Regions from separate parts of the Devosia sp. T2-14 genome, predicted to be linked through region 2. Evidence: predicted binding sites of a transcription regulator. Region 2 holds the regulator's gene; the other holds the start of a gene.
What was found. Region 2 encodes HrcA, which represses chaperone genes, less so after heat shock. Its sites were predicted from a motif close to GTTAGCACTCNCNNNNNGNGAGTGCTAAC; they were not measured.
Positions count from the first base shown of each region.

Region 1 (3,406 bases), 850 kb from region 2:
ACCGCGCCCACGACCATGGGCACGGTGGGCACTTCGCTGAAGATCAATAGCCCAATGATGATGGTCAGCAGCAGCGACACATATTCGAACGGCGCAATGACCGACATGTCGGCATAGCGGTAGCAGGAGGTGAGCAGGAGCTGCCCGATGCCTCCGGCGATCCCTGCACCTACCAGCAGAGCGGCCTGTTCCGGCGTAGGCCAGACCCAGCCAAAGGGAAGCGTCAACAGCGACAACACGCTCGCGCAGACGAAGAAATAGACCACGATGGCCTCGGTGCGCTCGGTCTGCACCAGCTTGCGCACCTGCATCATGGCGAAGGCGCTGAGGACCGCACCGCCAAAGGCCGCCATGGCACCAATCGCTTCACGATCGCCGATCGGCTGGCCGCTGGTGAACAGTGTCAGTCGTGGCCACAGGATGATCAGGACGCCGAACAGGCCGATGATAACGGCCGACCAGCGGAACAGGTGCACTCGCTCCTTGAGCAGGAGCGCCGAGAAAACCACGATGAGTAGAGGAGCGGCATAACCGATGGCGGTCGACTCGGGCAACGGCAGCCGCGTCAGGGCGAAAAAGCCGAGCGCCATGGACGACGTGCCGATCAAGGCGCGCAGCACGTGGCCCCAGGGATTTTTGGTATGAAGCGCGGTGCGCAGCTGCCGCCGCCAGAGCAGATAGAGCAGCACCGGCAGGATGGCGAAAAAGCAGCGGAAGAACACCAGCTCACCCGTTGGGATGGAGCCGGTGGCCTTGAGCATGGTCGCCATGACCACGAAAAAACAAACGGAAAGGACTTTGAGCGTAATGCCCCGGAAGGGCCCGCCAATGTGCTGGCCCGGATTGGCGGCACCAACAGTGCTAGGAGCGCTCACAGCAGTCTCTTGATGCTGCAGCCGGATTTAGCGGCTGACTATTGCTCCAGCTTTTCCTTGGCGATGCGCGCAGTGGCGAACGCCTTGTGCTCGGGGCCGACAGCACTGCCGGTCTTGAGCACCTTGCCGGTAGCGTCGTGGATTTCCCAATGCCAGTTAGCATTCGGGCCGCTGCCGCCCTTGAGGCGCAGCTTGATCTGAAGAGAATTATCCTGGGTCATGACTGCCTTATGGCGCAGGTTGCACAAAGGGGAAAGGGGGGCCCGCAAGAAATGCGCCCGCCCTCCCCTTAAACTTCTGAAAAGCGATACTCGATGCGAGGCCCGGAAAAAGCAAGATGGTCGCGGATGGCATGCACGAGCGGGCACGGATCGGGATAGTACCAGGCCTGATCGGGCCCATCGGCGGTCAACGTCTTGATGGTGTAGAAATGGGCCTCGCCCTTATAGGGAGAGAGGTCGCGCGTATCGGACGCCTCCAGAATGTCGGCGCGCACATCATCGCGCGGCAGATAGATCTGCATGGTCTCGCCCGGCTCGTGCACCTCGAGGGCATTGAGGGAACTGCCGATCTCGGCATCGTCAAACACCACATGCACCCGGCCCTTGGCGGGGACGATCCTGATATCCTTGTCCAGACATTGGCTTGTCATGTTGTCCTTCTAACGCGTGGTTTGAGCCGTCCCCGGATCAACGCGCGAAAGGAAAGTCGGTTCACGTTACCTTGACTTGGATGGGCGCCAATCTTATATCCCCTGCACTCTGTTAGCACTCTATCATCGCGAGTGCTAACAGTGACAATATTGCTTACCAAACGCCGCCATAGGAGCAAAACATGGGCTTTCGTCCTCTGCACGACCGCGTGGTCGTCCGTCGCCTCGACAGCGAAGAAAAGACCAAGGGCGGGATCATCATCCCCGACACCGCCAAGGAAAAGCCCTCCGAGGGCGTGATTGTCTCCGTGGGCCCTGGCGCTCGCGACGACGCCGGCAAGGTTGTGGCGCTCGACGTCAAGGCCGGTGACCGCGTGCTGTTCGGCAAGTGGAGCGGTACCGAGGTCAAGGTCGACGGCGAAGACCTGCTGATCATGAAGGAATCCGACATCATGGGCATCGTCGAAGCTTAATTGCTTCTAGTCCCCATTCGTCATTAATCCTATTTCAAGGAGCGCCTCACATGGCAGCCAAAGAAGTAAAGTTCTCGACCGACGCTCGCGACAAGATGCTGCGCGGCGTCAACATCCTCGCCAACGCGGTGAAGGTAACCCTCGGCCCCAAGGGTCGTAACGTTGTTATCGAAAAGTCCTTCGGCGCTCCGCGCATCACCAAGGACGGCGTTTCGGTCGCCAAGGAAATCGAACTGGAAGACAAGTTCGAAAACCTCGGCGCACAGCTGCTGCGCTCGGTTGCTTCCAAGACCAACGATGTTGCTGGCGACGGCACCACCACCGCGACCGTTCTGGGTCAGGCAATCGTTGTTGAAGGCGTGAAGGCAGTTGCCGCCGGCTTCAACCCGATGGACCTCAAGCGCGGTATCGACCTGGCTGTTGACGAAGTCGTGGCTTCGCTCAAGGCTTCGGCCAAGAAGATCACCTCGTCGGCTGAAGTTGCCCAGGTTGGCACCATCTCGGCCAACGGCGAGTCCTCGATCGGCGACATGATCGCTGAAGCCATGCAGAAGGTCGGCAACGAGGGTGTCATCACCGTCGAAGAAGCCAAGACCGCTGAGACCGAACTCGACGTCGTCGAAGGCATGCAGTTCGACCGCGGCTACCTGTCGCCCTACTTCGTGACCAACGCCGAAAAGATGACCGCGGTCCTCGAAGACCCCGTCATCCTGCTGCACGAAAAGAAGCTCAGCAACCTGCAGGCGATCCTGCCGATCCTGGAATCGGTTGTGCAGTCGCAGCGTCCGCTGCTGATTATCGCTGAAGATATCGAAGGCGAAGCCCTCGCAACCCTGGTTGTGAACCGTCTCCGCGCTGGCCTCAAGGTCGCTGCCGTCAAGGCTCCTGGCTTCGGCGATCGCCGCAAGGCCATGCTGGAAGACATCGCTATCCTGACCGGTGGCCAGGTGATCTCCGAAGATCTCGGCATCAAGCTCGAGAACGTGACCATCGACATGCTCGGCACTGCCAAGCGCGTTGAAATCACCAAGGAAAACACCACGATCGTCGACGGCGCCGGTGCGCAGGAAGACATCCAGGGCCGCGTTGGCCAGATCAAGGCGCAGATCGAAGAAACCACTTCGGACTACGACAAGGAAAAGCTGCAGGAACGTCTGGCGAAGCTCGCCGGCGGTGTTGCCGTGATCCGCGTTGGTGGTTCGACCGAGGTGGAAGTCAAGGAGCGCAAGGATCGCGTCGACGACGCTCTGAACGCAACCCGCGCTGCCGTTGAAGAAGGCATCGTCCCCGGCGGTGGTGTGGCCCTGCTGCGCGCTGCCAATGCCATCAAGGCAAAGGGCATCAACGCCGACCAGGACGCAGGTATCGCCATCGTTCGTCGCGCTCTGCAGGAGCCCGTGCGCACC
Region 1 is NZ_AP027921.1:2,045,439-2,048,844, reverse strand. It holds gene ACZ5WT_RS10070 (DMT family transporter) at 1-875, opposite strand, end outside; gene ACZ5WT_RS10065 (hypothetical protein) at 914-1,096, opposite strand; gene ACZ5WT_RS10060 (DUF427 domain-containing protein) at 1,165-1,527, opposite strand; gene ACZ5WT_RS10055 (co-chaperone GroES) at 1,710-2,000, shown strand; gene groL (chaperonin GroEL) at 2,051-3,406, shown strand, end outside.
Region 1: ACZ5WT_RS10055 (co-chaperone GroES) is a predicted target of HrcA. The motif match lies at 1,639-1,667, and genes of this name have one in related genera.

Region 2 (3,406 bases):
CGGGCGGCGCCAGTTCGACGGCAGCCAGACGCTGCGCCGGGCGGGCATCGGTGTCCTTCACGATGCCCTGCTGGGCGTCGTCAACAACGGGAACTTTCTTGCCGAAGAACTTCATGCCGCCAGCGCCGCCTGTTGCAGCAGAGTCAGCTCGCCAATGCCCTGCTCGGCCAGCGTCATCAGGCTGTTGAGCTCATCGCGGCTGAACGGCACCTGTTCGGCCGTGCCCTGGATTTCGACGAACTTGCCCGAGCCGGTCATCACAAAATTGGCATCGGTATGGGCTTCGACATCTTCGAGATAATCGAGGTCGAGCACCGGGGTGCCGCGATAGATGCCGCAGGACACCGCAGCGACCGAATCGCGCAGCGCCTTGCCCTTGGTCAGCTTGCGCTCGTCCATCCAGCGGATGGCATCGGCCAGCGCGATATAGGCGCCGGTGATCGAGGCGGTGCGGGTGCCGCCATCGGCCTCCAGCACGTCGCAGTCGACGGTGATCTGGTTTTCGCCGAGCAGTTGCATGTCGACCACCGCACGCAGCGAGCGGCCGATCAGGCGCTGGATTTCCTGGGTACGGCCGGTCTGCTTGCCGGCCGTGGCCTCACGGCGGGTACGGCTGCCGGTGGCGCGGGGCAGCATGCCATATTCGGCGGTGACCCAGCCCTGGCCCTTGCCGCGCAGCCAGCCGGGCAGGCTGGTTTCAACCGAGGCGGTGACCAGCACCTTGGTATTGCCAAACGAGACGAGGCACGAGCCCTCCGCCTTCTGGGCGACATTGCGCTCGATGGTTACCGCGCGCATCTGATGGGGCTCACGTCCGGACGGCCGCATGGGGATTCCACTAAAAATTGCAGTTAACCCGCTCTTAACCCTATGCGCCCCGCCTCACAAGACACGGACGCTTGGCGGGAAGCAGCAATGCGCTTAAATGAGGCCACACGGTTAAAGCGGACGATTTTATCGAAATCCTCATGGTCAAGCCTCCCGAAGACTTTCTGAGCGTGCTGAACGCCCGCAGCCAGGACATCTTTCGCAAGATCGTCGACCGATATCTTGAGACCGGCTCGCCCGTGGGCTCGCGCGATTTGAGCCGTATGCTGCAGGTAGGGCTGTCGCCCGCCTCGGTGCGCAATGTGATGGCGGACCTCGAAGACCTCGGCCTGATCGCGGCGCCCCATACCTCGGCCGGCCGCGCGCCGACCCAGGAAGGCCTGCGCTTCTTTGTCGATGCCATGCTCGAAGTGGGCGCCATCAACGAGAGCGAGCGCAGCCAGATCGCCCATTCCATCGAAGGCCAGCAAAGTGGCCTCGTAGAAGACGTGCTGACCGAAGCCAGCCAGCTGCTGAGCGGGCTCAGCCAGGGGGCAGGGGTGGTGATTGCCACCAAGAGCGACATGGTGCTGCGCCATATCGAGTTCGTGCGGCTCGACGCCACCCGCGCCATGGCGATCATCGTCGGCCAGGACGGGCAGCTGGAAAACCGCATCATGGATATTCCGCCCGGGCTGACCGCGGCGGCGCTGACCCAGGCGGGCAATTACCTGGCGCGGCACGTGGTGGGCCGCACCATTGCCGAGGCCCGCAAGACGCTGTCCGAACAGCGCGCCGAGCAGCGGGCGGAGCTGGACGAACTGACGCAAAAGCTGGTGGATGCCGGGATCGCCACGCTCGCCCAGGCCTCGCCGGCCAGCCAGCCGACGGTGATCGTGCGCGGCCGGGCCAACCTCATCAACGACACGATGGCCTCGGATGAATTGCTGCGCATGCGGCAGCTGTTCGATGAGCTGGAAAGCAAGGATGGGCTGCTCGAGCTGCTCGGCGACGCCGAAAAGGCGCAGGGCGTGCGCATCTTCATCGGCTCGGAAAACAAGCTGTTTTCCCTCTCGGGCTCCTCGGTGATCCTGTCCCCCTACAAGGACGCCAATGACAAGGTGGTGGGGGTGCTGGGGGTGATCGGGCCGACCCGGCTCAACTATGCCCGCATCGTGCCGGTGGTGGACTATACGGCCAACGTGATCACCGCCATGATGGCGCGCAAACGCCCGTGATTGCTGGTGCACTTTGTCCCGGCAACAGAGCAAGGCTTGAAATAGCCATCGTATTGGCCGATATCCGGGTCAAATTCAGAATTGCGGAACAGAACAATGATGAGCGACGAGAACGCCGCGTCGGGCGAGACGCCCGAAGTCGAAACCCCTGTCGAGCCCGAGGTTGACCCCACGGCGGCTTTGCGCGCCGAGAATGCCGAGCTCAAGGACCGGGTGCTGCGGACCATCGCGGAGATGGAAAACCTGCGCAAGCGCAACGAGCGCGAGATCAATGATACGCGCAGCTATGCCATTGCCGGCTTCGCCCGTGACATGCTGAGCGCCACCGACGCGCTGAGCCGCGCGCTGGTCATGCTGCCGGCCGGCGCCCGCGAATCGGAAGATGCCACGGTCAAATCGCTGATCGAAGGCATCGAGATGACCGAACGCGAAATGCAGCGCCTCTTGGCCAAGCATGGCGTGACCCCGATCCTGGCAGATGGCGAGAAGTTCGACCCGCACAAGCACCAGGCGATGTTCGAGGTTCCCGATCCGACCCGCCCGGAAGGCACGATCGTGCAGGTGGTGCAGTCGGGTTATGCCATCGGCGAGCGCGTGCTGCGCCCGGCCATGGTTGGCGTCGCCAAGGGCGGCCCGAGCCACGCCCCGGCCGACGAAGCCATCGACAAGAGCGCCTAATTCCAGCGATTGTCGTGAGAATTCAAGGACGTCCCACGGGGCGTCCTTTTTGTTTGAGGGGTATGATCCGATGACGCCAGCATTCCGCCAGAAGGCGATCGCCGTGTGCAATGCCAAGATCGCGGCGAAGGGCGAGGGCGTCGGGCTGTCGTTCTATGCCTTCTTCGCCAACCGGAATGACGACCCGGACCTGCTGATGGCGGCGGCGACCTGGTGGATCCAGACCCACAGGCTCGACCACTTCGAAAAAGCCATCAAGATCAAGGCCCTGCTGGAGGCTGGGGCGTAAGAGCCGGCCACGGTTTCACGTGAATCCTTTGGGGCACGCCTTCGTGGCTAGCCCAGGATATCCTTGCTCATCACCCGCTCGACTCCGGCATCGGCCATGTCGGTCCAGGCTTGGGCGAGGGAGCCGGCGGTGTCGATGGCGCGGGTGGCGTCTTCAATGACGGTGACATCAAAGCCGCCGGCAATGCCGTCGAGGGCAGTCCAGCCGACGCAGAAATCGGTAGCCAGGCCAACGACATAGAGCCGGCCAACGTCGCGCTCGTTGAGATAGCCGGCGAGGCCGGTCAGGGTTTCGCGGTCGGCTTCCTGGAAGCCGGAATAGGAATCCACCCGGCGATTATAGCCCTTGCGCAGGATCAGCTGGGCGTGGGGAATGTCGAGGTCGGCGGCGATGG
Region 2 is NZ_AP027921.1:1,199,869-1,203,274, reverse strand. It holds gene ACZ5WT_RS05980 (hypothetical protein) at 1-115, opposite strand, end outside; gene rph (ribonuclease PH) at 112-828, opposite strand; gene hrcA (heat-inducible transcriptional repressor HrcA) at 969-2,045, shown strand; gene grpE (nucleotide exchange factor GrpE) at 2,145-2,723, shown strand; gene ACZ5WT_RS05960 (DUF6500 family protein) at 2,794-3,012, shown strand; gene pncA (bifunctional nicotinamidase/pyrazinamidase) at 3,060-3,406, opposite strand, start outside.